3 regions of the Streptomyces sp. NPDC034086 genome follow, and region 1 is predicted to be linked to each of the others. Evidence: riboswitches for the same ligand, from Rfam matches in the RefSeq annotation. Region 1 holds a riboswitch; each other region holds the start of a gene.
The links. A riboswitch is a leader RNA that binds a small molecule or an ion and turns the genes downstream of it on or off. The one in region 1 is predicted to bind cyclic di-AMP.
Positions count from the first base shown of each region.

Region 2: another riboswitch for cyclic di-AMP. It lies ahead of ACZ514_RS14185 (M23 family metallopeptidase); the one in region 1 lies ahead of ACZ514_RS22690 (transglycosylase family protein).
Region 3: another riboswitch for cyclic di-AMP. It lies ahead of ACZ514_RS01355 (LysM peptidoglycan-binding domain-containing M23 family metallopeptidase); the one in region 1 lies ahead of ACZ514_RS22690 (transglycosylase family protein).

Region 1 covers NZ_JBVISM010000010.1:158,432-168,098, forward strand. The annotation lists gene ACZ514_RS22660 (YfhO family protein) at 1-1,805, opposite strand, end outside; gene ACZ514_RS22665 (SurA N-terminal domain-containing protein) at 1,983-2,609, shown strand; gene ACZ514_RS22670 (nucleoside triphosphate pyrophosphohydrolase) at 2,638-3,657, shown strand; gene ACZ514_RS22675 (globin domain-containing protein) at 3,700-4,902, opposite strand; gene ACZ514_RS22680 (cytochrome P450 family protein) at 5,025-6,317, shown strand; gene ACZ514_RS22685 (LysM peptidoglycan-binding domain-containing protein) at 6,433-7,479, shown strand; cyclic di-AMP (ydaO/yuaA leader) riboswitch at 7,754-7,925, shown strand; gene ACZ514_RS22690 (transglycosylase family protein) at 7,928-8,662, shown strand; gene eno (phosphopyruvate hydratase) at 8,977-9,667, shown strand, end outside.
Region 2 covers NZ_JBVISM010000004.1:320,097-329,763, forward strand. The annotation lists gene ACZ514_RS14170 (bifunctional acetate--CoA ligase family protein/GNAT family N-acetyltransferase) at 1-771, opposite strand, end outside; gene ACZ514_RS14175 (HPr family phosphocarrier protein) at 983-1,264, shown strand; gene ACZ514_RS14180 (GntR family transcriptional regulator) at 1,524-2,189, opposite strand; gene ACZ514_RS14185 (M23 family metallopeptidase) at 2,397-3,200, opposite strand; cyclic di-AMP (ydaO/yuaA leader) riboswitch at 3,213-3,372, opposite strand; gene ACZ514_RS14190 (M16 family metallopeptidase) at 3,590-4,957, opposite strand; gene ACZ514_RS14195 (M16 family metallopeptidase) at 4,978-6,330, opposite strand; gene ACZ514_RS14200 (DNA gyrase/topoisomerase IV subunit A) at 6,556-9,012, shown strand; gene ACZ514_RS14205 (restriction endonuclease) at 9,125-9,667, shown strand, end outside.
Region 3 covers NZ_JBVISM010000001.1:284,406-294,072, reverse strand. The annotation lists gene ACZ514_RS01365 (MBL fold metallo-hydrolase) at 1-284, opposite strand, end outside; gene ACZ514_RS01360 (SGNH/GDSL hydrolase family protein) at 422-1,207, opposite strand; gene ACZ514_RS01355 (LysM peptidoglycan-binding domain-containing M23 family metallopeptidase) at 1,371-2,384, opposite strand; cyclic di-AMP (ydaO/yuaA leader) riboswitch at 2,389-2,551, opposite strand; gene ACZ514_RS01350 (tyrosine-protein phosphatase) at 2,870-3,688, shown strand; gene ACZ514_RS01345 (aspartate aminotransferase family protein) at 3,764-5,167, opposite strand; gene hpnH (adenosyl-hopene transferase HpnH) at 5,164-6,195, opposite strand; gene ACZ514_RS01335 (phosphorylase family protein) at 6,202-6,837, opposite strand; gene shc (squalene--hopene cyclase) at 6,837-8,876, opposite strand; gene ACZ514_RS01325 (polyprenyl synthetase family protein) at 8,991-9,667, opposite strand, start outside.

The DNA of each region.
Region 1 (9,667 bases):
GCGAAGGGGGACTCGCCGTACGCCGGGGGCTCTTCCGCCGGGCGGACGGTGACCAGCGGCAGGGCCTCGGCGCGGGTGACCGTGCCGTCCGGCGCGAGCCGCGCGCCAACCGCGAACACCGCGTCCGTCACCGGGTTGTCGAGGCTCTGCACGCTGCGCCCGCGCGAGGTCCAGCCCGCGCCGAGCGCCGTCATCGTGCGCGTGAACACGTCCGGGGTGTGGCTGCTGTAGTACGCGCCGCCCTCCCCGCCCAGCAGCATCGGGTCGTTGCCCGTCAGCGCCGGCCGGCCCGCGTCGGTCCGGTACGCCGGCCAGCCCCCGGCACCGGCCAGGGCGCGGGCCCGCGCGGTGTGCGCCCGGTCCCAGGAGGGGTAGTCGTCCAGCGCGGCCAGCTTGCGCCGGTCGCCGTACGCCGTCGTCGCCGCGGCCTGCGCCACCAGCACCGCCGTGAGCAGGCCCGCGGCCACCGGCAGCAGCCGCCGGTGGCGGAGCGCCCGCCAGGCCCCGGCGCTCAGCGCCAGCCCGGCCGCGAAGAGCGCGTACCCCCACGCCGTCGGCAGGGCGCTGCCGCTCGCCCACAGCGCGGCCGCCGTCAGCAGGCCGGCGCCCGCCGCGAGCGCCCGTACGCCCGGCACGCCCGCGGCCAGACCCGTCCAGGCGGCGATCACCGCGATGCCGGCCAGCACGAAGGTCTGCCGGTACGCGCTGCCGTTCGGGGTCGCGAAGAGGTGCCAGGCCAGATGGGTCGGCTCCCACTGGAGGGACAGCGCCACCGCCGCCACCAGCCCCGCCCACCACCAGCGGGTGCGGGCCGGCAGCGCCCGGTGGAACGGCAGGGCCGCCAGGAGCAGCAGCGTCCCGGTGCCCACGAACACGGCGGGGGAGTTGAAGGAGTACGTCGCCGGCAGCAGCCGCGCGAACAGGTCCGACCACGGCACCGGGCCGAACTCCCTGGACCAGCCCGGGTACGCCTGCTTCGAGCTGAGGAACAGCGGGAGCAGCACCGGCGCCGCGAGGCCGATCCCGAGCACGGTCGTCACCACCGCCCGCCCGGCCACCCGGGCCCGCTCGCGCGCCCCCTCCCGGGTCAGCACCACCCGCACCACCAGCACCAGCGCCGCGCCCAGCGTGGCCATGTACGCGGTGTAGAAGTTGGCCGTCCAGCCCACCGCCACGACCAGCACGCCCAGGACCGGGCGCCGCGAACGCAGCGCCCACTCGCCGGTCAGGCACAGCAGCGGGAAGGCGACCAGCCCGTCCAGCCACATCGGGTTGTACGCGGCCTCGATCACCGACCAGCCGCACAGCGCGTACGAGGCCCCCAGCAGCCCCGCCGCCCACCAGGGCCCGCTGCGCTGGGTGCGCAGCAGCCAGGCCATGGCCGCCGCCGCGGCCGCCGTCTTCAGCACGGTCACCACGTACACCGCGAGGTCGATGTCCTCGCGCGGGAACAGCGCCACCAGCACGGCGAACGGGCTCGTCAGGTACGTGCCGAAGTCGGGCAGGAAGCTGGTGCCGTAGCCGGACCGCCAGTTGAGGAGGAGACCGCCCTCGGCCCGGCCGTGCAGCAGGTCCCACAGGTGCGCGTGGAACGGCACGAACTGGTTCCCGAGGTCGTTGACGCTGCGGTGGCGCGGTCCGTACGGGAACACCCGCGCGACGGCGTCCCCGCCGCACACGGCCACCGCCGTGACGAGCGAGGCCACCACCGCCCCGAGCGCCCCCGGCCCGCGCCCGGCGCGCCGCGGCGGCTCCGCGTCGGGACGGTACGGGGTCCGGGGCTGGGCGAGCTGCGATGTCGGCATGGTGCTCCGACGATCTCAGGAAGGGCGGGCCCCGCGGCGACCGGGGGGTGAACTCGCACCCCCACACCGGCGGAATCGTTGGTCGAACCGGTGGCTCGGGCCACCCTGACTGCATACCATCGATCACCGCACGGCCCTTGTGCACCGACGCACAATCTCCCGGCCCTGGAGGCTCCTTTGCACCGTCGCACAGCGCTCTCCGTCTCCGCCGCCCTGCTCGTGGCGGCCCCCCTGCTCACCGCTTGCTCGGGCGGGACCCGGCCCGGCACCGCGGCCGTCGTCGGCGGTGAGCGCATCACCACCTCGGCCGTCCAGGCCCAGGTCGCCGACGTGCGCACCGCCCAGAACCGGTCCGAGCAGGGGGCGCAGCTGATCGGCGCCACCGCCGGGCTGGAACGGCTGAAACTGAACAAGATGATCCAGAGCGCCGTCCTGGAACGGGCCGCGAAGGACGCCGGGCTGAGCGTCAGCGCCAAGGAGGTCGAGGACGTCCGCAAGGCGCAGCTCCAGCAGCTGGGCGGCGAGGAGGAGCTCCGGGACGCGGCGCTCCAGCAGGCGCAGCTGGCCCCGGGCCAGATCGAGGCGGACACCCGCTTCAAGCTGCTGCGCGACAAGCTCTTCGCGCACTACGGGAACCAGGACAAGGCCGTGGCCGAGCTGGCGGAGGCGGCGAAGGCCCTGCACATCGAGGTCAACCCGCGCTACGGGCGCTGGGACGCGCAGCAGATCCTGCTCGGCGACCAGGAGACGCCGTGGATCACCCAGCGGACCCGCCCCGAGCAGGCGGCACCCGCCGGAGCGTGACGGCCGCGGGCGGAGGTAGGTTCGGAGTGTGACCGACACCGCCGACACCGCCGTCCCCGCCGCCGCCGAGCCCACCGGCCGGATCGTCCTGCTGACCGCCAGCCACCGGGTCGCCCCCGGGCTGCTGTCCTGGCCGGCCTGGCAGACCCTGCACGCCGCGGACCTGGTGCTGTGCGCCGACCGGGACCACCCGCAGCTGCCGTACCTGCGCGAGGCCGGGGTCGAGGTGGCGCACGGGGTCCCGGACGCGCACGGGCTGGTCGAGGCCTGCGCCGGGGGCCGCACCGTCGTGGTGCTGCCCGGCGGCGAGGGCGACCAGCGGCTGACGGACGGGCTGGCCCGGCTGGCGGGCTCCGGCCGGGTCGCCATGCCGGACCTGGAACTGCTGCCCGGCTCCTACGACCTGCCGGGCGCGCGGCTGCTGGATCTGGTGCAGGTCATGGACCGGGTGCGCCGCGAGTGCCCCTGGACCTCGCGGCAGACCCACGAGGGGCTGGTGAAGTACGCCCTCGAGGAGGCGTACGAGCTGGTCGATGCGATCGAGGACGGCGACCGGGACGCGCTGCGCGAGGAGCTCGGGGACGTCCTGCTCCAGGTGGTGTTCCACGCGCGCATCGCCGAGGAGGAGGGCGGCGGCGAGGACGACGAGGACGGCGCGGAGCCCTTCTCCATCGACGACGTCGCGGGCGACCTCGTCGACAAGCTGATCCGGCGCCATCCGCACGTGTTCGGGGACGCCACCGCAGACTCCCCGGACGACGTCCGCGCCCACTGGCAGGCCACGAAGGCGGTCGAGAAGCGGCGGGACTCGGTCACCGACGGGATCCCCCTCGGCCAGCCCGGCCTGGCGCTCGCGGCCAAGCTCGCGGGGCGGGCCCGTACGGGCGGGGTGGCCGTGGAGCTGCCCCGGGGCGAGGGCGTCGGGTACGAGCTGCTGGAGCTGGCGGCCCGCGCCGAGGCGTCGGGGACCGACCCCGAGACGGCGCTGCGCGCGGCGGCCCGCGTCTACCGGGACGCGATCCGGGCGGCCGAGGGGGCCGGCGGGTAAGCCGCCGGCCCGGCCCGCCGCCCCGGTTCGGTACGGGCGCGGTCAGTACGGGCGGGGGGCGCGGCCCGACGGGTCGTGCCAGTGCGGGGCCGAGCGGTGCAGGAACCATTCGCCGAAGCCCAGCGGCCGGCTGCCGGGCGCGCCCCCGAGGGGGACCGCGTCGTGGAAGAGCCGGTCGGGGCGGGCCCCGAGCTCCTCCAGGAGGTGGACGGTCTCCTCGACGAACGGGGCCGGCCCGCTGAGGTAGACGTCCTGCTCCCGCCACAGGCCGCGGTGGCCGAGCGCGGTCGCCAGCCGGGCGGTGGCCTGGTCGCGGTGCTGTCCCGGTGCGGGGGTGATGTAGGTGACGCCGAGCCAGGGGCAGGCGGCGGCGTGCCCGTCGATCAGGGGCCGGTCGTAGAGGTGCGCGGAGTCCCGGGCGACCACGAAGAGCCGTACGTCGTGGTCGGGAGGGTGCTGGACGAGTTCCTCCAGCAGGGCCCGTACGGGCGCCCAGCCGGTGCCGGCGGCGATGAGGGTGAGGGGGCGGTCCTCGCGGCGCAGGGTGAGCCGGCCGCCGGGGGCGCCGAGCCTCAGCACCTCGCCGGGCAGGACGTCGCGGACCAGGGCGGTGCTGAGCCGGCCGCCGTCGATCCGGCTGACGTGCAGGTCGACGGTGCCGTCGGGGCGGGGGGCGTTGCCGAGGGAGTACGTGCGCCAGGTGGCCGGGACGCGGTCGCTGCTCACGCTCACGTACTGGCCGGGCCGGTAGGGCAGCGGGAGGCGCGGGGAGAGGGTCAGGACGCCGATGTCCTCCCCGTACCGGAGGTGGCGCACCACGTCGGCGTCCCACCAGGGGGGTTCGTCGCTCTCGGCGGCGCCGGCGGTCATCGCGTCGGCGATCCAGCGGTAGGCCTCGGACCAGGCCTTCTCGACGGCCGGGGACCAGGCGGCGCCGGAGGTCTCGGCGAGGGCGGCGATGAGGCTGGTGCCGACGGCGGCGTAGTGCCCGGGGCCGACGAGGAACTTGCGGTGGTCGCGTCCGAGGTCGCGCAGATAGGGGAGGAGGGACCCGCTCTCCAGGTGGTCGACGACATGGGTCAGGGCGGCGAAGAGCCGGTCGCGCTGGCGCTCCATGTCCTCGGAGGAGGCCGGGAAGAGTTCGCGGAGCCCGGGGTTGTGCCAGAAGAGGTGGGAGTAGAAGTACTTGACCGCGTGTTCGGCCCGTCTCTCCACCACCGCGAAACTGCTTTTCAAGATCCTCACGTCCACAGGACCGACAGTAGGAACGCCGCCGAACCCGGCGTCAAGTGATCTCCGATCTGCGGACAGCCGCGACGAAGCGGCCATATGGGATGACCGGTGGCGGGCCGGGATACGGTCGACGGGTGCACGATCAGACCCCCGCCGCCCCGTCCGACCCGTCCCGCCCCCAGGGCCCGACGCTCTTCGACTGGGAGTTCGCGACCGACCCCTACCCCGCCTACGCCTGGCTGCGCGAGCACTCCCCGGTGCACCGCACCAGGCTGCCCAGCGGGGTGGAGGCCTGGCTGGTGACCCGGTACGCGGACGCCCGCCAGGCCCTCGCCGACCAGCGGCTGAGCAAGAACCCGGCGCACCACGCGGAGCCGGCGCACGCCAAGGGCAAGACCGGGATCCCGGGGGAGCGCAAGGCGGAGCTGATGACGCACCTGCTGAACATCGACCCGCCGGACCACACCCGGCTGCGGCGGCTGGTGTCGAAAGCGTTCACCCCGCGCCGCGTGGCCGAGTTCACCCCGCGCGTGCAGGAGCTGACCGACCACCTCATCGACCGGATCGTGGAGAGGGCGCGGACCGAGGGGAAGGGCGAGGCGGACCTCATCCACGAGTTCGCCTTCCCCCTCCCCATCTACGCCATCTGCGAGATGCTCGGCGTACCGCGCGAGGACCAGGACGACTTCCGGGACTGGGCCGGGATGATGATCCGGCACGGGGGCGGACCGCGCGGCGGGGTGGCCCGCTCGGTGAAGCGGATGCGCACCTACCTCGGGGAACTCATCCACCGCAAGCGGGACGATCTGGGCAATGACCTCATCTCCGACCTGATCCGGGCGAGTGACCACGGAGACCACCTCACGGAGGCCGAGGCCACGGCGATGGCCTTCATCCTGCTCTTCGCCGGCTTCGAGACGACCGTGAACCTCATCGGCAACGGCATCCACTCCCTCTTCATGAACCCGGACCAGCGCGAACGCCTGCAGGCCTCCCTCGCGGCCGGGGAGAGCGCGCTGCTGGAGACCGGCGTCGAGGAACTGCTGCGCTACGACGGCCCCGTGGAGCTCGCCACCTGGCGGTTCGCCACCCGGCCGCTGACCCTCGGCGGCCGGGACATCGCGGCCGGGGACCCCGTACTGGTGGTCCTCGCGGCGGCCGACCGCGATCCGGAGCGGTTCGCCGACCCGGACACCCTCGACCTCTCCCGGAGTGACAATCAGCACCTCGGATACGGCCACGGGATCCACTACTGCCTCGGTGCCCCGCTCGCCCGTCTCGAAGGCCAGACGGCGCTCGGGACTTTGCTGAAGCGTCTGCCGGATCTGGAACTTGCCGTTCCCCCCACGGACCTGCGCTGGCGCGGCGGGCTCATCATGCGCGGCCTGCGCACCCTCCCGGTCCGCTTCACAGTCCCGAACGCCTGAGGGCGCGAGCGAAGCGGAACTGACCGCTCGTCAGTCCGCTCCCGAACTTGTGACATCCGTTCGAAGGCGGCTAGGTTCTGCCGTTACCCCGCCGTTATACGAAAGGTGCAGTCTCATGCTTCCCGGGAACGGCCGCCACAGACGCCCCCGCCAGGTACCCGCGATCGTCGTCACCGCAGGAGTCACCGGCTCCGCGCTGGCCATGCCGCTGCTCGCCGCCACCGGCGCGAGCGCGGCCGACACCGCCACGTGGGACAAGGTCGCCGACTGCGAGAGCGGCGGCACCTGGAGCGCGAACTCCGGCAGCGGCGCCTACGGCGGGCTGCAGTTCACGCTGGAGCAGTGGAAGAACGCGGGCGGACTCGCGTACGCCGAGCGCCCGGACCTCGCCAGCCGCTCCCAGCAGATAGCGGTCGCCGAACGGGTGCTGGCCTCCCAGGGCCCCCAGGCGTGGCCGCTGTGCTCCGCCTCGGCCGGGCTGACCCAGCAGGGGCCGAAGCCCGAGGTGGACCCGGGCGACAACAAGAACCCCGGACCCGTCGCGCCCACCCCGACCCGGCCGGACGAATCGGTGCCGGTCACCGGCAAGGGCAAGCCCTCCACGGACTTCGGGGCCCCCACCCCGGCGCCGAACGCCCCGTCCACCGGCCCGAGCGTGCTGCCGGACTACCCGCTCGGCCCCTCCAGCGGACTGCCCGTCATGCCCGAGCCGGACTTCACCGGGCAGCCCACCACGCCCCCGGTCTCCCCGACCGCCCCGGGCACCCCCGTCGCCCCGGTCTCCCCGACGGCGCCCGGCACCCCCGCCTCCCCGACCGGCCCGACGGCCCCGGCCGTCCCGGGCCTCACGCCGACCGCCCCGGCCGTCCCGGGCGCCCCGTCCGGCACGCCGTCGGCCGCCCCGGCCGCCGAGACGGGCGACGGCGGGGGCAAGCACCGCGGCCCGGCCGCCGTCGAGCTGCCGGCGGCGCCTGGCACGGCGTCAGCCGCCGCCGGCGACCCCACGTACACCGTGAAGCCGGGCGACAGCCTCGCGGCCATCGCGGACGCCAAGGGGCTCAAGGGGGGCTGGAACGAGCTCTACAAGGCCAACGAGCAGGTCATCGGCGGGGACGCGGACCTCATCAAGCCGGGCCAGAACCTGGATCTAACCAAGGAATAGGGGCAGTTCGGGCATCCAATAAGACTTGAATGTCCGTTATCGGCAAATGAGACATGCATCTCTTCCGGTCAACTGGCGTGTCTCGTTCCGGAACTTCCGTAAACCCCGCTCCGACCTGCGCAAACGCGCCTTTGAGGAACGCAAGTAGGCCGGTTTCTCCCCAAAATCACACGTTGAACATCGGGGAGAGACCTGTCTACCTTCTGAATCGCTCGCCACCGCGGGCTCCTTCGACCGCATCGCCGAATCCTGCCGGCGGACGGAGGGAACAGTCGTCGCGCAAGCGCCGAAGGCAGGAGCGGGGGAACCAAGGTAGGCGCCGGGAGAGGCCGTTGGGATACGGCCGCGTACCGGCTAGGGGTGAAGACACGCGCCGCGCCGCGTGACCGGGCAACTCATCCGCCCGAACCCGACAGCTCACCTCGAAGGCGTCGGTGAGGAGAAATCCATGCTGCTTTCCGGCAAGGGCAAGCACCGCCGCGGCTCCAAGGCCGTCCGCATCGTCACGCTCGCCGGTGTCGCCGGTGTCGCCGTCGCGGCCCCGCTGATGGCCGCGGGCACCGCCAGCGCCGCCACCGCGTCCGAGTGGGACAAGGTCGCCGCCTGCGAGTCCGGCGGCAACTGGTCCATCAACACCGGCAACGGCTACTACGGCGGCCTGCAGTTCTCGGCCTCCACCTGGGCGGCGTACGGCGGCAAGGCCTACGCCTCGCAGGCCAACCAGGCCAGCAAGGCCCAGCAGATAGCCATCGCCGAGAAGGTCCTCAAGGGCCAGGGCAAGGGCGCCTGGCCGCACTGCGGCGTCGGCCTGTCCAACTCCGCGTACAACGGCGGCGGCACGGCCACCCCGGCCAAGCCGAAGCCCGCCACCAAGCCCGCTCCGGCCAAGCCGGCCCCGGCCAAGCCCGCCCCGGCGAAGCCGTCCACGCCGAAGGCCGACACCGAGACCAAGGGCTCCGGCTCCGGCTCGGGCAACTGGACCCCGTCCAAGCCGTCGACCCCGAAGACCGAGGCCCCGAAGACGGGCAACGGCTCCTACGTGGTCAAGGAGGGCGACACCCTCGGCACCATCGCCGACGCCCACAAGATCAAGGGCGGCTGGGAGAAGCTCTTCGAGCTCAACAAGGACACCGTCTCCGACGCCGACCTGATCTTCCCGGGCCAGAAGCTGAAGCTCGCCTGAACGTCCGCGTAACTCCCGCGGCACCCCACGGCATCCCCACCGCCCGGCGCGTACCCCTACGCGCCGGGCGGCGGCATGTCGTGCGCCGGTACCCGCATACCGGAACCGGACCTCCGGCTTCCGAGCCCCGGACGACCGCGGAACGCGCGGGAGCGAGGGCCCTATGTCCCGGAAGGCGCGCATTCGGCACCTTTTTCGTCCCAGGACCCGGGCGGTCGGGCAGCCCACCGCCCCGAGCCGGTTAGGCTCTAGTCGGCAGGGCCGTCCCACGGCCCCCGCGCCACCGCACACCCAGCGTCACATCCCAGAAGGAGATGCTCGTGCCGTCCATCGACGTCGTCGTAGCCCGGGAAATCCTGGACTCCCGAGGCAACCCCACGGTCGAGGTCGAGGTGGGCCTCGACGACGGCAGCACCGGCCGTGCTGCCGTTCCGTCCGGCGCCTCCACCGGTGCCTTCGAGGCCATCGAGCTCCGTGACGGTGACCCCAACCGTTACATGGGCAAGGGCGTGGAGAAGGCCGTCCTCGCCGTCATCGAGCAGATCGGCCCGGAGCTCGTCGGCTACGACGCCACCGAGCAGCGCCTGATCGACCAGGCCATGTTCGACCTCGACGCCACCGACAACAAGGGCTCGCTCGGCGCCAACGCCATCCTCGGCGTCTCCCTGGCCGTCGCGCACGCCGCGTCCGAGGCCTCGGACCTGCCGCTGTTCCGCTACCTCGGCGGCCCGAACGCGCACCTGCTGCCCGTTCCGATGATGAACATCCTCAACGGTGGGTCGCACGCCGACTCCAACGTCGACATCCAGGAGTTCATGATCGCCCCGATCGGCGCGGAGTCCTTCTCCGAGGCGCTGCGCTGGGGTGCCGAGGTCTACCACACCCTCAAGAAGGTCCTGCACACCAAGGGCCTGTCCACCGGCCTGGGCGACGAGGGCGGCTTCGCCCCGAACCTGGAGTCCAACCGCGCCGCGCTCGACCTCATCATCGAGGCCGTCAAGCAGG
Region 2 (9,667 bases), on a different contig from region 1:
GTCGCCCTCCATACCGGGGGCGCGGGCCTCGTTGACGGCGTAGAGGTGTCCGCGGAAGCCGCCGTCGCGCAGGTTGCGCAGGGTGGTGGCGCCCACGCCCGCGCCGGAGCGGCTGACTCCGATCACCGCGACGGAGCCGGGGGCGAGGAGGCGCTGCACGGAGCGGGCCTCGGCGCGCTGTTCGCGGGCGCGCTGGACGGCGAGGGACTCGGCGGTGGGTTCGAGGTCGAGCGTGAGGTGGACGGAGCCGTCCTCGAAGCTGCGCTTCTGCTGGTAGCCGACGTCCGTGAACACCTTGATCATCTTGGTGTTGGCGGGGAGCACCTCGGCCGCGAACCTGCGGATGCCCCGCTCTCGGGCCACCGCGCCGATGTGCTCCAGGAGGGCGGAGGCGACCCCGCGGCCCTGGTGGGCGTCCTGGACGAGGAAGGCGACCTCGGCCTCGTCCGCGGGGGCGGAGGCGGGCCGTCCGTCGGGGCCGATGCGGTCGAAGCGGACGGTGCCGATGAACTCGCCGCCGATGGTCGCGGCCAGTCCGACGCGGTCCACGTAGTCGTGGTGCGTGAAGCGGCGGACGTCGCGGTCCGAGAGGCGGGGGTAGGGGGCGAAGAAGCGGTAGTACTTCGACTCGTCCGAGACCTGCTCGTAGAAGCTGACCAGGCGGCCCGCGTCCTCGGTGGTGATGGGGCGGATCCGGGCCGTGCCGCCGTCGCGCAGCACGACGTCCGCTTCCCAGTGGGCCGGGTACGAGGGGTCCGACGCGGTGGTCATGGGGTCACCTTAAGGGGCGGCCCGGGCCGGTGTACGGGTGCGGTGGACGGGCCGTCCGGCGAGGGCGCGGCGAATACGGCGGACCGGGGCGAACCAGTGCAAGCTGGGGAGGGTCGAACGGCGGTGGATCCGCGCCGAAGGGCGGCCCCGAGCATTCCGGACGGCGTGAGAGACTGGTCTAGACAACCGCAAGAACCTGAAGGGCATCACCATGGCAGAGCGCCGCGTCAACGTCGGTTGGGCCGAGGGCCTGCACGCTCGTCCCGCCTCGATCTTCGTCCGGGCGACGACCGCCTCCGGCGTCCCGGTGACCATCGCGAAGGCGGGCGGCGACCCCGTCAACGCCGCGTCGATGCTGGCGGTCCTGGGCCTGGGCGCCCAGGGCGGCGAGGAGATCGTCCTTGCTTCCGACGCCGAGGGCGCCGACGTCGCGCTCGACCGCCTCGCGAAGCTGGTCGCCGAGGGCCTCGAGGAGCTCCCCGAGACCGTCTGACCCCTTGGGTCCGGTAAGCCGGAAGCCGCGGTCCCCGCCCACCACGCCGGGGAACGCGGCTTCCGCGTTTTCCCGCGCCCCCGGCCACGTCGACGCGGCGGCGGCCGGCATGACGGCGGGGCCTTTTCCGTACCTCCGGGCAATTCCGAATTCGACGCGAGGGAACCGGAGCGCGGCGCACCAATACCGAAAGGGAAATCCGGGGAAATCCCGCATCGCACGGACCGCCCGGATATCCCTCCGTTGTATACGGGAAGTGTTAATGCGGAGCGCTCGCCGTGTTGACGGCAGGTTGCGGATTCCTCACCCTCGGCCGGTACGCCTCGGCCGTCCTCTGCGCGTGCAGCGCGGTCAGGGCGCCGGCCCGCTCCGCGTCCCCGCGCGCGACCGCGTCCACGATCGCGCCGTGCTCCGCCCAGCACTCCACGGGCTGCGCGGGGGCCTCCACCACGTACAGCCAGGCGATCTTGTGCCGGGTCTGCGTCAGCAGGGCGATCAGCCCCGGGCTGCCCGAGGCCTGGGCCAGCGTCTCGTGGAACCAGCTCCCCAGGGCGCGCAGGTCCTCCCCCCGGCCCCGGCCGGCCCGCTCCCGGCCCAGCCTGACCAGCCCGCGCAGCACCTTCAGGTGGCCGTCGGTGCGCCGCCGGGCGGCCCGGGAGGCGGCGAGCGGTTCCAGCAGCGTCCGCAGCTCCAGCAGGTCGGCGGCCTCCTGCTCGGTCGGTTCGGCCACGCAGGCCCCGGCGTGCCGCCGGGTGGTGACGAAGCCCTCGGACTCCAGGGTCCGCAGCGCCTCGCGGACCGGGACGCGCGACACCCCGTAGCGGCGGGCGAGCACCTCCTCGGTGAGCCGGCCGCCCGGCCCGAAGAATCCGGAGACGATGTCGTCGCGAATCGCTGTGCACACCGCGTGCGCCGGAATACGCAAGGCCGGACCTCCGCTGGGTTTCGGTTCGGTTTATCGTGGCCGTGCTGCGACTCTATTGCACCACGCGGTGATTTCCGAGCGGGCCCGGAAATCCGAAACGATCGATGCCCGGCCGGCGACGGCAGCGGCGGCGGCGGCGGAATAAGGGAACGACGAAGAAGGCCCCGGCTCGGTGAGCCGGGGCCTTCTTCGGTGAAGCGCTGCGGGTCAGATGCCCACGCCGTGGCTGCGCAGGTAGGCCAGCGGGTTGATGTCCGTGCCGTACGTGGCGCCGGTGCGGGCCTCGAAGTGCAGGTGCGGGCCGCTGGAGTTGCCCGTGGAGCCCGACAGGCCGATCTGCTGGCCCGGGGTGACCGTTTCGCCGGCGGAGACGCTCAGCGAGTTCAGGTGGCCGTACTGCGTGTACGTGCCGTCGTTGTGGCGGATCACGACGTTGTTGCCGTAGGCGCCGCCCCAGCCGGCCTCGACGACGGTGCCCGCGCCCACCGCGCGCACGGAGGTGCCGGAGTCCGCGTGGAAGTCGATGCCCGTGTGGCTGCCGGAGGACCACATGCCGCCGCCGGCGCCGTACTGGGTGCTGACGTACGAGCCTTCGATCGGGGAGACGAAGGTGTTGAGGCGCTTGCGGGCCTCTTCCCGGGCGGCCTTCTCGGCGGCCTCGCGCTCGGCCTTCTCCTTGGCCTCGGCGGCACGCTTGGCCTCGGCGGCCCGCTGCTTCGCCTCGGCCTCGGCCTGCGCCTGCGCGGCGACGGCCTCGGCGGCGCGCTGCTGGGACTCGGCCTGGACCTCGATGTCGTCCTGCAGACCGTCGGCGACGACGATCGAGTTCTGACCGGTGTCCTCCATGGACGGAGCACCGCTGTTGTCCGCCGCGAAGGCCGGAGCGGCCAGGGTGCCGACGACGCCCGTGGTGGCGAGGGCGGCGATGCCGGCGTAGCCGGCGGTCTTGCGGCTCAGACGGCTGGAACCACGGTGCTTGCCGGAGCCGGCGGCACGACTGCCAAACGCCATGAAGGGGGTGATCCTTTCCTTCCCTCTCGCCTACCGGGTTAGCTGACGGGTTCGGAGCAGGAAGGTCTCCTACGGGCCTCCTCTTGCGAGGGGGTCCGATTCACCCCAGGGACGCATGTGGGTCCCCGGCTCCCCAGGCTCGCGCCTGACGGGGACTCGGCGATCGCTGTCCGGTGCCGCGGTTGCGGCGGGTACGAACTGACGAACAGCACCGCCGACGCTAGGCGGATCATCAGTCAATCGCCAAACACACGAGCGCTTTTGTTGCGTACGCCACACCGCATACACGCAGCCACTCCACCAAACGGACAAAGGGGGCTTCGGCGGATGTTCCGCCGAAGCCCCCTGGAAACGGGGCCGGTCGCGGCCCGTCTCAGGCCGTGCGCCGCTCAGTTGGGAACGACGGTGACCTCGCCGATCCCGAGGGCCAGCACGGGCTCCTCGATCTGCGCGGCGTCGCCCACCAGGATGGTGACCAGACGGTCCACCGGGAAGGCGCTCACCACGGCCGAAGTGGCCTCCGCCGTACCGGTTTCGGCCAGCCGCGCGTACAGCCGCGCCTGGTAGTCGTCCGGCAGCTCCTGCTCCACCTGGTCGGCGAGCGTGCCGGCGACCGAGGCGGCCGTCTCGAACTTCAGCGGGGCCACGCCCACCAGGTTCTGCACCGCCACGTCCCGCTCGGCGTCGGTCAGTCCGCCCTCCGCGAGGGTGCGCAGCACCTTCCACAGGTCCTCCAGCGCGGGACCGGTGTTGGGCGTGTCCACCGAACCGCTGATGGCGAGCATCGAGGCGCCCTTGCCGTCGGCGGTCGAACGCAGCACCTGCCCGAAGGCCCGCACGCCGTACGTGTAGCCCTTCTCCTCGCGCAGCACCTTGTCCAGGCGGGAGGTGAGGGTGCCGCCGAGGCAGTAGGTGCCGAGCACCTGCGGCGCCCAGACGATGTCGTGCCGGTCCGGGCCGATCCGGCCGATCAGCAACTGCGTCTGGACGGCGCCCGGCCGGTCCACGATGACCACGCGGCCCCGGTCGTCGGCCGTCACCGGCGGGACGGGGCGGGGCGCGGCCGTGTCACCCGTCCACGTGCCCAGGGTGTCCGCCAGCAGGGCGTCCAGGTCGATGCCGCTCAGGTCGCCGACCACCACCGCGGTGGTGGTGGAGGGGCGTACGTGTGCCTCGTAGAAGGCGCGTACGGCCCCGGCGTCGATCCGCGCGACCGTCTCCTCGGTGCCCTGGCGCGGGCGGGACATGCGCAGCGTCGCGGGGAACAGCTCCTTGGAGAGCTCCTTGGCGGCGCGGCGCTGCGGGTTGGCCAGCTCGTGCGGGATCTCGTCGAGCCGGTTGCGCACCAGGCGGTCGACCTCGGCGTCGGCGAAGGCGGGCGCGCTCAGGGCCTCGGCGAGCAGCGCGAGCGCCTTGGGCAGCCGGGAGGCCGGGACCTCCAGTGAGACGCGCACGCCGGGGTGGTCGGCGTGCGCGTCGAGCGTGGCGCCGCAGCGCTCCAGCTCGGCGGCGAACTCCTCGGCGGAGTGCTTGTCGGTGCCTTCCGACAGGGCGCGGGCCATGATGGTGGCCACCCCGTCGAGGTTCTCGGGCTCGGCGTCCAGCGGGGCGGCGAGGTTGACCTCGACCGCCACCACCTGCTGGCCGGGGCGGTGGCAGCGCAGCAGGGTGAGGCCGTTGGGGAGCGTGGAGCGCTCGGGGGCCGGGAAGGCCCACGGCTTCGCCTCGCCGGCCTGCGGCCGCGGGTGGAAGGTCATCGTGACGGCTGCGGTGTCGCTCACTGCTCCGCCCCCTCGTTCTCGTCGTGCTGCTCGGTCTCGTGGGCCTCGGCGCCGGCCAGCGGCTCGTAGACCAGTACCGCGCGGTTGTCGGGGCGCAGCCGGGCCGCGGCCACGGCCTGCACCTCCTCGGCGGTGACGTCCAGCACCCGCTGGACGGCGGTCAGGGCCAGCTGCGGGTCGCCGAACAGCACCGCGAAGCGGCACAGTTCGTCGGCCCGTCCGGCCACGGTGCTCAGCCGGTCCAGCCACTCGCGCTCCAGCTGCGCCTGCGCCCGCTCCATCTCCTCGGCCGTCGGGCCCTCGGCGGCGAACCGCGCGAGCTCCTCGTCCACGGCCGCCTCGATGGCGGGCACCTCGACGCCGCTGGAGGTCTTGACGTCCAGCCAGCCCAGCGAGGGCGCGCCGGCCAGCCGCAGCATGCCGAAGCCGGCCGCGACGGCCGTCTGGTCGCGGCGCACCAGGCGGTTGTGCAGGCGGGAGGACTCGCCGCCGCCCAGCACGGTCAGGGCCACGTCGGCGGCGTCGCACTCGCGGGTGCCGTCGTGCGGCAGGCGGTAGGCGGCCATCAGCGCGCGCGCCGGGACCTCCTCGACGATCTCCTCGCGCAGCTGCCCGCCCATGATCTCGGGGAGCGTGCCGTCGCGCGGCGGCTGCTTGCCGTCGTGCGCCGGGATGGTGCCGAAGTACTTCTCGATCCAGGCGAGCGTCCGCTCGGGGTCGATGTCGCCCACGACCGACAGCACGGCGTTGTTGGGCGCGTAGTACGTACGGAAGAAGTTGCGCGCGTCCTCCAGGGAGGCGGCGTCCAGGTCGGCCATCGAGCCGATCGGGGTGTGGTGGTACGGGTGGCCCTCCGGGTAGGCGAGGGCGGTCAGCTTCTCGAACGCGGTGCCGTACGGAACGTTGTCGTAGCGCTGGCGGCGCTCGTTCTTGACGACGTCGCGCTGGTTCTCCATGGACTCCTCGTCCAGGGCGGCCAGCAGCGAGCCCATGCGGTCCGCCTCCAGCCACAGGGCGAGTTCCAGCTGGTGCGCCGGCATGGTCTCGAAGTAATTGGTGCGCTCGAAGCTGGTGGTGCCGTTGAGGGAGCCGCCGGCGCCCTGGACGAGCTCGAAGTGGCCGTTGCCCGGTACGCTCGCCGAACCCTGGAACATCAGGTGCTCGAAGAGGTGAGCCAGACCGGTCCGCCCCTTGACTTCATGGCGCGAGCCGACGTCGTACCAGAGGCAGACGGCGGCGACCGGAGTGAGGTGGTCCTCGGACAGCACCACGCGCAGGCCGTTGGCCAGCCGGTGCTCGGTCGCTGTCAGGCCGCCGGAGCCGGCCTGAGCTGTGGCCGTGTGACCCATGGGCATGTGGTCCCTTCGATCGCGATGCAGAGATTTCTGTCAGACCTGCCACTGTATGCAAGCGCACCGACGGCCGGAGAAGTTCCCGGGTCACTCCCCCGACTCCGTAAGGGGGACCCCCGGGGTCGGAGTCCGCGTTGTCGGTGCGTCGGGCCACAATGGTCCGCGTCAACCCCGCCAGATCCACCCAGTACACCCGAACCTTGGTTAAGGAGCCGCGCAGCGATGGCCCGCCGCAGCACGAAGACCCCGCCGCCGGAGGACTTCGAGGAGAGGATCCTCGACATCGACGTCGTCGATGAGATGCAGGGCTCCTTCCTTGAGTACGCCTACTCCGTGATCTACTCCCGCGCCCTGCCGGACGCCCGGGACGGGATGAAGCCGGTGCACCGGCGCATCGTCTACCAGATGAACGAGATGGGCCTGCGGCCCGACCGCGGGTACGTGAAGTGCGCCCGCGTCGTCGGCGAGGTCATGGGCAAGCTGCACCCGCACGGCGACGCGTCGATCTACGACGCCCTCGTGCGCATGGCCCAGCCCTTCTCGATGCGGCTGCCGCTGGTCGACGGCCACGGCAACTTCGGCTCGCTCGGCAACGACGACCCGCCGGCCGCGATGCGTTACACCGAGTGCCGGATGGCCGACGCCACGTCGCTGATGACGGAGTCGATCGACGAGGACACGGTCGACTTCACCGCCAACTACGACGGTCAGGAGCGCGAGCCCGTCGCGCTGCCCGCCGCCTACCCGAACCTGCTGGTCAACGGCGCGTCCGGGATCGCGGTCGGCATGGCCACGAACATGCCCCCGCACAATCTGGGCGAGGTCATCGCGGCCGCCCGCCACCTGATCCGCCACCCGCAGGCGGACCTGGAGGCGCTCATGCGCTTCGTGCCGGGGCCGGACCTGCCGACGGGCGGCCGGATCGTGGGGCTCTCCGGGATCAAGGACGCGTACGAGAACGGCCGCGGCACGTTCAAGATCCGCGCGACGGTGTCCGTGGAGAACGTGACGGCGCGCCGCAAGGGCCTGGTCGTCACCGAACTGCCCTTCACGGTGGGCCCCGAGAAGGTCATCGCGAAGATCAAGGACCTGGTGGGCTCGAAGAAGCTCCAGGGCATCGCGGACGTCAAGGACCTCACCGACCGCTCGCACGGCCTGCGCCTGGTCATCGAGATCAAGAACGGCTTCCACCCGGAGGCGGTGCTGGAGCAGCTCTACAAGCTGACGCCGATGGAGGAGTCCTTCGGCATCAACAACGTGGCCCTGGTGGACGGGCAGCCGCTGACGCTCGGCCTCAAGGAGCTGCTCGAGGTCTACCTCGACCACCGCTTCGAGGTCGTCCGGCGCCGCAGCGAGTTCCGCCGCACCAAGCGCCGCGACCGCCTGCACCTGGTCGAGGGCCTGCTGGTCGCGCTCATCGACATCGACGAGGTCATCCGGCTCATCCGGGACAGCGAGAACTCGGCGCAGGCCAAGGCCCGGCTGATGGAGCGGTTCTCGCTCAGCGAGATCCAGACCCAGTACATCCTGGACACCCCGCTGCGCCGGCTCACCAAGTTCGACCGGATCGAGCTGGAGTCCGAGCGCGACCGGCTGACCGGCGAGATCGACGAGCTGACCGGGATCCTGGAGTCCGACAGCGAGCTGCGCAAGCTGGTCTCCACCGAACTGGCCGCGGTCGCGAAGAAGTTCGGCACCGAGCGCCGTACGGTCCTGCTGGAGTCGGCGGCCACGGCGGTCGGCTCGGTTCCGCTGGAGGTCGCGGACGACCCGTGCCGGGTGCTGCTGTCCTCGACGGGCCTGCTGGCGCGGACCGTGACGGGCGAGCCGCTTCCCGAGCAGGAGGGCGGGCCCCGGGCCAAGCACGACGTGATCGTGTCGCAGGTCGCGGCGACCGCCCGGGCCGAGGTGGGCGTGGTCACCTCGTACGGGCGGCTGCTGCGCCTCCCGGTGATCGACCTGCCGCAGCTGCCGGACACGCACGCCGCGCCGAACCTGGCGGGCGGCGCCCCGGTCGCGGAGTTCCTCTCCGGGCTGGAGGCCGACGAGACGGTCATCTGCCTGCTCTCGCTGGACGAGTCCTCGCAGGGCCTGGCCCTGGGCACCGAACAGGGCGTGGTCAAGCGGGTCGTGCCCGACTACCCGGCGAACAAGGACGAGCTGGAGGTCATCACCCTCAAGGAGGGCGACCGCGTCGTCGGCGCGGTCGAGCTGCGCACGGGTGAGGAGGACCTGGTCTTCATCACCGACGACGCCCAGCTGCTGCGCTACCCGGCGAGCCAGGTCCGCCCCCAGGGGCGCCCGGCGGGCGGTATGGCGGGCATCAAGCTGTCGGAGAACGCCAAGGTGATCCACTTCTCGGCGGTGGACCCGGCCCGGGACGCCCTGGTGTTCACCGTGGCGGGCTCGCACGGCACGCTGGACGACTCGGTGCGCTCCGGCAAGCTGACCCCCTTCGACCAGTACCCGCGCAAGGGCCGGGCCACCGGCGGCGTGCGCTGCCAGCGCTTCCTGAAGGGCGAGGACACGCTGACGCTGGCCTGGGCGGGCAACGCCCCGGTCCGGGCGGCCTCGAAGAACGGCTCTCCGGCCGCCCTGCCGGCCCCGGACCCGCGTCGCGACGGCTCGGGGACGGCGCTTCCGGCCGACGTCGAGTCGCTGGCGGGCGCCGCGCTGTAGCCGTGTGACGGGGGCGGGCGGAGCGGGTGGACGTCGGCGTTCGCCGGGCCGCCCGCCCCGCCCGCCCACTACTGTTTTCCCGGTACACGCGGGTGGGGGGAGAGCGGAGCCGATGAGTCGTCGGTCCAGCGGGATGATCGGGGTCTGGGCCGAGGCCCAGCGACAGCAGCAGCAGACGCAGCTGATCCAGATGCGGGAGGCGGAGCGCCGGCAGCGGGCGTACGAGCGTGAGGCGGCCCGGGACCGGCGCGAGCAGCAGGCCGCCCACCGGCAGCACCGTGAGGCCGAGGCGCGGCGTCGTACCGAGCAGCTGGACGCGCGGGTGGAGGCGCTGCGGGGGCTGCTGGCCTCGGGCTGCCGGGCACCGGCGTTCCGGATGGCCTCCCTGGTGCGGGCCGAGCAGCTCCCGCCCTTCGACCCCGGCGCCCTCGCGCACCCCGTACCCATGCCGCAGCTGGCGCAGTTCCAGCAGCAGGGCGGCGGCTGGACCCTCGGCTCTCGCGGCCGGGCCCAGGCGGAGCGGGAGGCCCACGACCGGTACACGCGGGCCTGGCAGGCCGCGCACGCCGCCGAACAGGACCGCTTGCGCCGGCTGGCGGCGTACCGGCAGCAGTACGACCGGTGGGCGGCGGAGCAGCTCGCCGGCATCCGCCGG
Region 3 (9,667 bases), on a different contig from region 1:
CCGCTCGCCGGCGGCCTGGCCAGGTCGGCGAGGGTGGTCGGGTGCACGGGGATCGGCGCGCCGGGGCTGCGCCGGACCCGCTGCGCCTTGTCGAAGTAGGTCTTCGCGAACTCCGCCATCGACCCGGAGGGCCTGATCCGCGCCCCGACCGGGTTCCGGAAGACGCCGTCGGCGAAGTTCGGCGAGCGGAGGATCCGCTCCAGCCGTGCGCCGGAGGGGTCCGCGCCGAAGGTTTCGGGCCGCAGGGCGCGCAGCCGGGGACGCAGGGGAAGGGAGCCGGTCAAGGCGCCTCCTGGGAAGGTGCAGGCAGGGACGGTCGTACGACTACGACCTTCCCAACGCCCACCGGCCCCGGAGGATTCCGCCGCGCCGGGCCGGGCCGGTGTCGTCACCGTCACCCCGCCCCTCCCCCGCGTCCGCGCTACAGCGGCAGCAGGTCCGGGCGCTTGGCCTCGACGTGGTCGCCGGAGGACTCCCCGCGCAGCCGGCGGCCGATCCACGGCACGAGGTGCTCGCGCGCCCACTGGATGTTGTCGCGGGTCACGTCCACCGAACCGCGCGGCGGGACGGGCGGCCAGGGCTGGTCCGGATCGGTCGGCACCTCGTAGCCGAGGACCTGCGCGGCGCGCAGCGCGACGCGGGTGTGCCCCTCGGGCGAGAGGTGGAGCCGGTCGCCGTCCCAGGCCCGCCGGTCCTGTACGGACTTCAGGGACCAGAGGTCGAGCACGGGGCAGCCGTACCGGTCGGCGATGGCGCGGACGTGCGCGCTGTACGTCGCGACCTTGCCGCGCAGGTGCTTGAGGACCGGCACGCCCCGGGTGTCGAAGCCGGTCGTCACCATCACCAGGCCGACGGAACGCGTGAGGTCGGCCACGGCCGCCTCGAACCGTTCCGCGACGTCGTCCGGGTCGCTGCCGGGGCGGATGATGTCGTTGCCGCCCGCGCAGAAGCTGACGAGGTCCGGAGCGAGTTGCTTGGCCCTGGGGACCTGGTCGGCCACGATCTGGTCGAGGACTTTGCCCCGCACCGCCAGATTCGCGTAGCGGAAGTCGTGCTCGTCGCGCTGGTCGGCCAGGAGCACGGCGAGCCGGTCCGCCCAGCCGAGATAAGAATCCCCGGGTCCCGGGTCCCCCACGCCCTCGGTGAAGCTGTCCCCGATCGCCGCGTACGAGCCGATGGTCTTCAGTGTCGTCTTCGTCGCTGCCACGGGAAGACATCCTTCACCTTGGCAACCAACCTACGCCAACGTAATGAGGGGTTGACGGGCCGTGATCTATACCACGCGGGGGATAAGGAATAAGTACACGCGGGGCCGGGACCCCCCTCGGGTCCCGGCCCCGCGCGCGTCACCGTGCCGACGGCGGGTGCCGTCAGATGCTCACGCCCTTGGAGCGGAGGTAGGCGAGCGGGTCGATGTCGGCGCCGTAGGAGGGACCCGTCCGGATCTCGAAGTGGAGGTGCGGGCCGGTCACGTTGCCGGTCGCGCCGGAGAGGCCGACGGTCTGGCCGCCGGTGACGCTCTGGCCCACCGAGACGGACAGCGAGGAGAGGTGGGCGTACTGGGAGTACTTGCCGTCGGCGTGCCGGATGACGACCTCGTTGCCGTACGCGCCGCCCCAGCCTGCGGAAACGACGGTTCCGGCGCCGACGGCCCGCACGGTGGTACCGGTGCGCGCGATGAAGTCGACGCCCGTGTGGTAACCGGAGGACCACATGGCTCCGCTCGCCCGGTACTGCGTGGAGACGCCACCGGTGACGGGGGCGGTGAACCCGGAGGCGCCGGCGGGCGCGGGGGCCTTCTCGCTCTTGGCCGCGGCGCCCGAGCCCGTGGCGGCCGTACCGCCGGAGGCGCGGGTGGCCTTGCCGCCGGAGCCCTTGGCCGCGCCCTGCGCGGTGCCCTTCGGGGACGTGCTCCCGCCGGTCTTGCCCTCGGAGGCGGCCGGAGCGCCGCTCGAGGATCCCTCGGCCGGGGCCGCAGGGGCCTTCGGGGCGGGGGCGGGGGCGGCGCCCCGGCCCCCGCCGATGGTGAGCTTCAGGCCCGGGTGGATGAGGGAGGGGTCGGCGCCGACGGCCTCGCGGTTGTCGGCGTACAGGCGCTCCCAGCCGCCGTCCAGCCGGCGCTCGGCGGCGATCTTGGAGAGGTAGTCGCCCGGCACGACCGTGTAGACGGTGGGCGCGGCGGCGGGGGCCTGCGCCGGGAGGGCTTCGGGGACCCGCGCGCTCTGCGCGGGGGCGGCCTCGGCCGGGGCGGCACCCGGGGCGGCGTGGGCGCCGGCGGCACCCATCAGCGGGAGCGCGAGGGCCGCTCCGCCGGTTCCGGCGGCGGCGAGACCGCGGGATATCGAACGGGACTTCGGACGTCGGTGCTTACCCTTTGCGGGCATGGCGGATTCCTCTCCGGCGCCTGCGAGGTGAGCTGTCGGGTTCGGACTGGAGATGTCCGGCCGTACGTGCGGAGCACGGGTTCGGCTTCACCCCTAGCTGTGCCGGAAACGCCCCGGAACAGCGGCCTACCTGGTTCCCCCGCTCCTGCCGCGCGCGATGGTCGGGTGCGGTTCCCGGGCGGCGGCAGGATTAGGCGGTCCACCCGGATCGATCGCGAAGGTAATCGAGCGGGGCGCCGGGCAACAAGCCGTGAATTACCTGACGGAATCACAGAGACGAAGGATCAATGGAATTCCGGTCACCCTGTGTCCATTCCGCACCATCAACATCCCCCTCCACAAGGCAATTCGGTTTCCGCGATCAGGCACGCACGGTCACCGTATGATCTGGCTCACGGGGCCCCGCCCGATCTCGCCTCCACAAACGGCAAGTTGCTCCCAACCGGATCAATTCGGACACCACAGGACCACGCGGAGGAGTACACGTGACCCAGCAGATACCCCACCCCCTTCCGGCCGGACACCAGCCCGGCGCGGAGCTGGCCGGAGTGCGCAACTTCCGTGACGTGGGCGGATTGCCGACCACCGACGGACGGAGGGTCAGGGTGGGACGACTGTTCCGAAGCGGACATCTGGCGCATGCCACCGAAACCGACGCAGAGTTCCTCGGATCGCTGGGTCTGCACACCGTCTTCGACTTCCGCAACGCGGCCGACCAGGCCCTGGAGGGCCCGGACGTCGAACTGCCCGGCGTGCGCAATGTGAACATCCCGCTCACTGACCCCGCCGACGGCCGCGCATTCTGGAAGATGGTCCGCGACGGCGAACTGGACCAGCTCCGCGGACTCCTGGGCGGGGGCGGGGCGGCCGCCCGCATGAGGGAGTCGTACCGCACGATCATCCACACCCGCACCGCCGAACAGAGCCGCGTCGTGCACGCCCTCGCGCTGGACAGCGTCCCGGCGCTCATGCACTGCGCCGCCGGCAAGGACCGGGCGGGGCTGTCGGTCGCGGTGACGCTGCTCGCCCTGGGCGTGGAGCGGGAGGCGATCGTGGCGGACTACCTGGAGTCCAGCGCCCCGCACAACCGCTACCGGGTGCGCCGGGGCAGCGACGCGCCCGAAGCCCGCTCCCCCGAGGTGATGGAACTGCTGGCGCCGCTCTTCGACGCCCGCGCGGAGTACCTGCTCGAGGCCTTCACGGCCATCGACGAACGCTGGGGCGGCGTGGACCGCTACCTCGCCGAGGGGCTCGCGCTGGCCCCCGAGACCCTGGAGCGGCTGCGGGACCGGCTCCTGGACTGAGCGCGGGGCCGGACGGCGGCCAAGAGGCCGGGCGGCGGCCGGAGGGGCCATGGACGGACCCCTCCGGCCGGCGGCTCAGCGGTTGCCGACCGCCTGCTTCATCAGGGTCCTGCCGAAGTCCCACATGAGCCCGCCCCCGCCGTGCGCCTCGTCCATGACCTCCTCGAAGGCACCGACGAACCTCTCCACGTCCGCCTCGTCCACGATGAGCGGCGGGATGAGCTTGATGACCTCCAGGTGGTCCCCGGAGACCTGGGTGAGGATCCGGTGCCTGCGCAGCAGCGGCACCACGACCATCTGGGCGAACAGCCCCTTGCGGGCCGCCTGGAGCACCGCCCAGCGGCTGCGCAGGCCGAGGGAGGAGGGCCTGCCGAACTCGATGCCGATCATCAGCCCGCGCCCGCGCACCTCGTGCAGCAGCTCGTACCGGTCCACGAGCGCCGCGAGGCGTCCGCGCAGCAGGTCGCCCATGGCCCGGGCGTTGGCCACCACCTCCTCGTCCTCCATGACCGACAGCACCGCGAGCCCGGCCGCCATCGCCTGGGCGTTGGAGCCGAAGCTGGCCGAGTGCACCAGCACCCGGTCCATGGACGAGTACACCTTCTGGAAGATCCAGTCCTTGCCCAGGGTCGCGCCGACGGGCACGTAGCCGCCGGAGAGGGCCTTGGCCACGCACACCAGGTCCGGTTCCACCCCGGGCTCGTGCTGGTACGCGTAGAAGTCCCCGGTCCGTCCGAGGCCGGTCTGCACCTCGTCGGCGATGAGCAGCGCCTTGTGCCGGTGCAGCAGTTCCTGTGCGGCGAGCAGGAAGCCGGGCGGGGCCGCGTGCACCCCCTTGCCCTGGACCGGTTCCACCACGAAGGCGGCCACGTCGCCGCGCGCGAGTTCCCGTTCGAGCGCCGCCAGGTCCCCGAGCGCGATCTTCGTGTCGGGCAGCAGCGGGGCGAATCCGTCGCGGAAGCCCGCTTCGCCGTTGACCGACAGCGAGCCCGTGGTCAGCCCGTGGAAGGCGTGGTCGCAGTAGAGGATCCTGGGCCGTCCGGTGGCGTACCGGGCGAACTTCAGGGCGGTCTCCACCGCCTCCGTGCCGCTGTTGCCGAAGAAGACGCGGTCGAGGTGCGGGCTGTACGAGAGCAGCTTCTCGGCCAGCAGCCCGGGCAGCGGCTGGCAGTCGAAGCGGGTCAGGTCGGCGAGCTGGGCGTCCAGGACGTCGTGCAGGGCCTGGCGGACCACCGGATGGTGACGGCCGAGGCCCATCACCCCGAACCCGGCGAGCATGTCGAGGTAGTCGTTGCCCTCGGCGTCCCAGAAGTGGGCTCCCTCGGCCCGCTCGTAGACCTTGTCGAAGCCGATGGTGTGCAGCATGCGGGGCAGCTGGTGGTTGAGGTGGCGGGCGTGCAGCTCGTAGCGCTCCCCGCCGCGCTCGGCGAGCAGCGCGGCGAGGTCGAAGCCCGGGCGCCCGTCCTGTCCGGGGGTCATGCCGACGGTTCCCTGTTTCCGCCCACCGTCTCGCGGGCGGCGCGCAGGGACTCCTTCAGGGATCCCATGGTGGCGAGGACGGCGGTGGGCTCGTAGCCGCAGTGCGCCATGCAGTTCGCGCAGCGGGGGTCCTTGCCGCGGCCGTACTTGCTCCAGTCGGTGTCCTCGATCAGCTCCCGGTACGTGGGCACGTAGCCGTCGCTCATCAGGTAGCAGGGGCGCTGCCAGCCGAAGAGCGAGTAATTGGGAATGGCCCAGGCGGTGCAGGGGAAATCCGCCTTGCCTTCGAGGAAGTCGAGGAAGAGCGGGGAGTGGTTGAGCCGCCAGCGGCGCCGGTTGCCGCCGGCGAAGGCCTTCCTGAAGAGTTCCCGGGTCTGTTCGACGCCCAGGAAGTGCTCCTGGTCGGGTGCCTTCTCGTAGGCGTAGGCGGGCGAGATCATCATCTCGTCGACCTGGAGGTCGTCATTGAGGAAGTTCAGGACCTCGATGATCGTCTGCGGGGTGTCGGTGTTGAAGAAGGTGGAGTTGGTCGTCACGCGGAATCCGCGGCGCTTCGCCTCCTTGATGGCCGCGACCGCCTCGTCGAAGACGCCTTCCTTGGCCACGGATTCGTCATGGCGTTCGCGCAGGCCGTCGATGTGGACGGCGAAGGCGAAATAGGGGGAGGGGGTGAACTTCTCGATCTTCTTCCGGAGCAGGACGGCATTGGTGCAGAGGAACACGTATTTCCGGCGTGCCACCAGCTGGCGCACGATCTCGTCGATCTGCGGGTGCATCAGGGGCTCGCCGCCCGCGATGGAGACCATGGGCGCGCCGGATTCCAGGACGGCGCCGACCGCCTGGGCGACGGGCATGCGCTGCTTGAGCACCCCGGCCGGGTGCTGGATCTTCCCGCAGCCCTCACAGGCGAGGTTGCAGGCGTAGAGCGGCTCCAGCTCGACGATCAGTGGGAACTTCTCGCGCTTGCGGAGCTTCTGTTCGAGAAGATAGGTCCCGACCCTGATGGACTGTCGCAAGGGCATGGCCATCTGGATTCACCTCCTGGGAAGCAGCAACGAACGGTGCCATTCATGAAACGCGGGCAGTACGGCACGCAGGACACGGAAGGCAGATATTCCACCCCTGACCGTGCCGATGCGGACGAGCTCGTGCTCCGGAGCGTCCACGACCACCCGGACGGCCGCAACGGGACGGCCCGGTGCCGCGGCGGTCCACAGCGTGGCCGCGGACTCCATGTCGACCGCGACGGCGCCGGTGGCGCGCAGCCGCGCGCGCTCCTGGCCGCGGACGACGTGGTCGGATCCGGTCAGTGCGCCGGTGTGCACGGTCCGGCCCGGAACCGCCCGGGCCAGTGCCTCGGCGAGCAGGGCGGTGCCGGTGCAGGTGACCACCCCGCGGGGGTCCCGGGTCTCCTCCGCGACGACCAGGTCGCCGGGGTGCATGCCGGGTACCAGCCCTGCGCAGAAGCCGGTGGCGAGGACCGCCGCACTGCGCATCCCCGGCCGCTCCAGGGCCCGGGCGACGGCCCGCTCGGCCGCGCGGGGGCCCATGCCGGTGCGCAGCAGGGCGCCGGCCGCGGGACCGCCGCGGCCCGCGCCGCGCAGGGCCACCCGCTCGATGCGCAGGGCGCAGGCGACCAGCAGCGGCGGCGGGTCCGCTCCGGCGGGCATCAGGACTCCCCGGCGGCCGGGAAGGGCCGCCGGTCCGGGGCGAACGGCTCCCCGTGGAGGTACCGGCCGAGGGCGGTGAGCGGGAACACCTGCCGGTAGAGGTGGTAGTTGATGGAGAAGTCCCAGGGGAAGCCGGTCCCGGTGAAGTGCGGCTCGTCCCAGGTCCCGTCGGGGCGCTGGGTCTCCACCAGGTACGCCAGGCCCCGCCGGACGGCACGGCCCTCGCGCTCGCCGGCCGACAGCAGGGCCATCAGCGCCCAGGCGGTCTGCGAGGGGGTGGAGGCGCCCTTCCCGGCCCAGGAGCGGTCCTGGTAGGAGCGCTGGTCCTCGCCCCAGCCCCCGTCCTCGTTCTGTACGGATTCCAGCCAGCGCACCGCCCGCCGGACGGCGGGGTGGGAGGGAGCGATCCCGGCGGCGGTGAGGGCCGGGACCACCGAGCCGGTCCCGTAGACGTAGTTGGTGCCCCAGCGGCCGAACCATGAGCCGTCCGCCTCCTGTTCGGCGAGCAGCCAGGCGATGCCCCGCCGGGTGCGCGGGTCGGCGGCCCGGCCCTCGGCGGCGAGCATCTCCACCACGTGGGCGGTGACGTCCGCCGAGGGCGGGTCGATGACCTCGCCGAAGTCGCAGAAGGGCAGCCGGTTGGGGAAGGGGCTGGTGTTGTCGGCGTCGAAGGCGCCCCAGGCGCCGTTCCTCGACTGCATCCCGAGGTTCCAGGACACCCCGCGGGCGATGGCGGCCTCGACCCGGGCCGGTTCGGGGTGGCCGGGGCCGATCCGGCGCAGCGCCAGGACCACTTCGGCGGTGTCGTCGATATCGGGGTAGTTGTCGTTGTGGAACTCGAAGGCCCAGCCGCCGGGCTCCAGTCCGGGCCGGCGCACGGCCCAGTCCCCGGGGCGGCGGATCTCCTCGCCCAGCATCCAGTCGGCGGCCTTCACCAGGGCCGGGTGGTCGGCGGGGAGGCCCGCGTCGGCCAGGGCGATGGCCGCGAGGCAGGTGTCCCAGACCGGGGACTGGCACGCTTCCACCATCCGGGCACCGTCCTCGCGCCACACCGCGAAGCGGTCGAGGGATTCCAGTCCGGCGCGCATGACGGGGTGTTGCAGGTCGTAGCCGAGCAGGTGCAGGGCGATCACCGAGTACACGGCGGGGGGCTGGATCCCGCCCCAGCAGCCGTCGTTCTCCTGGCGTTCGATGATCCAGCGGGCGGCGGAGTCCATGGCCGCCTTGCGCAGCCGGCGCGGTGCGAACCGCCGGTAGACGTGCAGGGCCTTGTCCATCCGCTGGAAGGCCCCGTCCCAACTGGCCAGCGGCGCCAGGGGTTTCGCCGGGACGGGGTTCCGCGCGTCGGTGTGCAGCTCGTCGAGGGCGAAGGGGGCGGGGCGGACGGGGCGCAGCGCCGAGACCACGGTGAGCGGGACGATGGTCTGGCGGGCCCAGCAGCCGAAGTCGTAGATGTTCAGCGGCACCCAGGGCGGCAGGAACACCAGCTCGGGCGGCAGCTCGGGCAGGTGGTCCCAGCTCCACCAGCCGAACAGGGCCAGCCAGATGCGGGTGAAGACCCGGGCGGCGGCGATCCCCCCGTGGGCGCGGATCCAGGCCGAGGCGCGGGCCATGTGCGGGGCGTCGGGCGGGTCCCCGGCCAGGCGCAGGGCGACGTAGGCCTCGATGGTGGCGGAGAGGTCGGGCGGTCCGCCGTGGAAGGTGGCCCAGGTTCCGTCGTCGCGCTGCTCGCCCCGGACGAACAGGGCGGCGGCGTGGGTGACGGCCTCGTCGCGGATGCCGAGGAACTGGCGCAGCAGCAGGTCCTCGGCGTCCATGGTGACGTTGGTCTCCAGGTCGCCCTTCCACCAGCCCGCCGGGTCCTGGCGGGCCAGCAGTGCGCCGGTGGCCCGGTCGGCGGCGTCCTGGACGGCCTTCCGCAAGCCGGTGCCGCCGCCGGCGGACGGTACCGTGGCCACGGCGGCCGGGACCGCCGTGCTGTCGTGTCGCGGATCCGCGCCGTCGGTGATCGCACCGCCGCCGTCGGTCGTCGCTGTCATGGCTTCCCCTTCGAACAGTGCTTCGGCTGTGCCCGGGTCTGCCGTCGGCCGGGGACCCTTCAGAAGGGGTCCCCGGCCGGCGACTCGCGATTCATATCCACTTTCCGGCGGAGATCACCTCTTGCGCACGACGACGAAGTCGGCGAGGGCGACGAGCTGCTCGCGCACCCGCTGCGGCATGTCCACGTCGTCGAGGGCCCGGATGGCGATGGTGTGCTGGCGGCGCGCCTCGTCGGCGGTCCACTGGCGGCCGCCGGCGGCTTCGATGAGGGCGGCGCGGTGGGCGAACTCCTCTTCGGAGAAGTTCTCGAAGTCGTTGCTCTTGGCGTCGGCCGCGAGCAGCCGCGCGAGTTCCTCGCAGGCGGGCCCGCCCGCGGCGAGGGCCGCGACGACGGGCAGGGACTTCTTGCGCTGGCGCAGGTCGCTCCAGGTCTGCTTGCCCGTGGACTCCGGGTCGCCCCAGATGCCGAGGAGGTCGTCGACGGCCTGGAACGCGAGCCCGAGGTGGTAGCCGTACTCCTCCAGCTTGTCGGCCGTGCGGTCGTCGGCGCCCCCGAGCACGGCGCCGATCGACACCGAACACGCGAGCAGGGCTCCGGTCTTGTTCCCCTCCATCTCGAGGCATTCCTGAACGCTGACGCGCTCGCGGTGCTCGTACGAGATGTCCTGCGCCTGGCCGTCGATGAGCTTGCGGCTGGCGGTGGTCAGGCGGCGGGTCGCCCGGCCGGCCTCGACGGTCCCCAGCTCCAGCAGCACCTCGTTGGCGAGGGCGAACAGGGCGTCGCCGACCA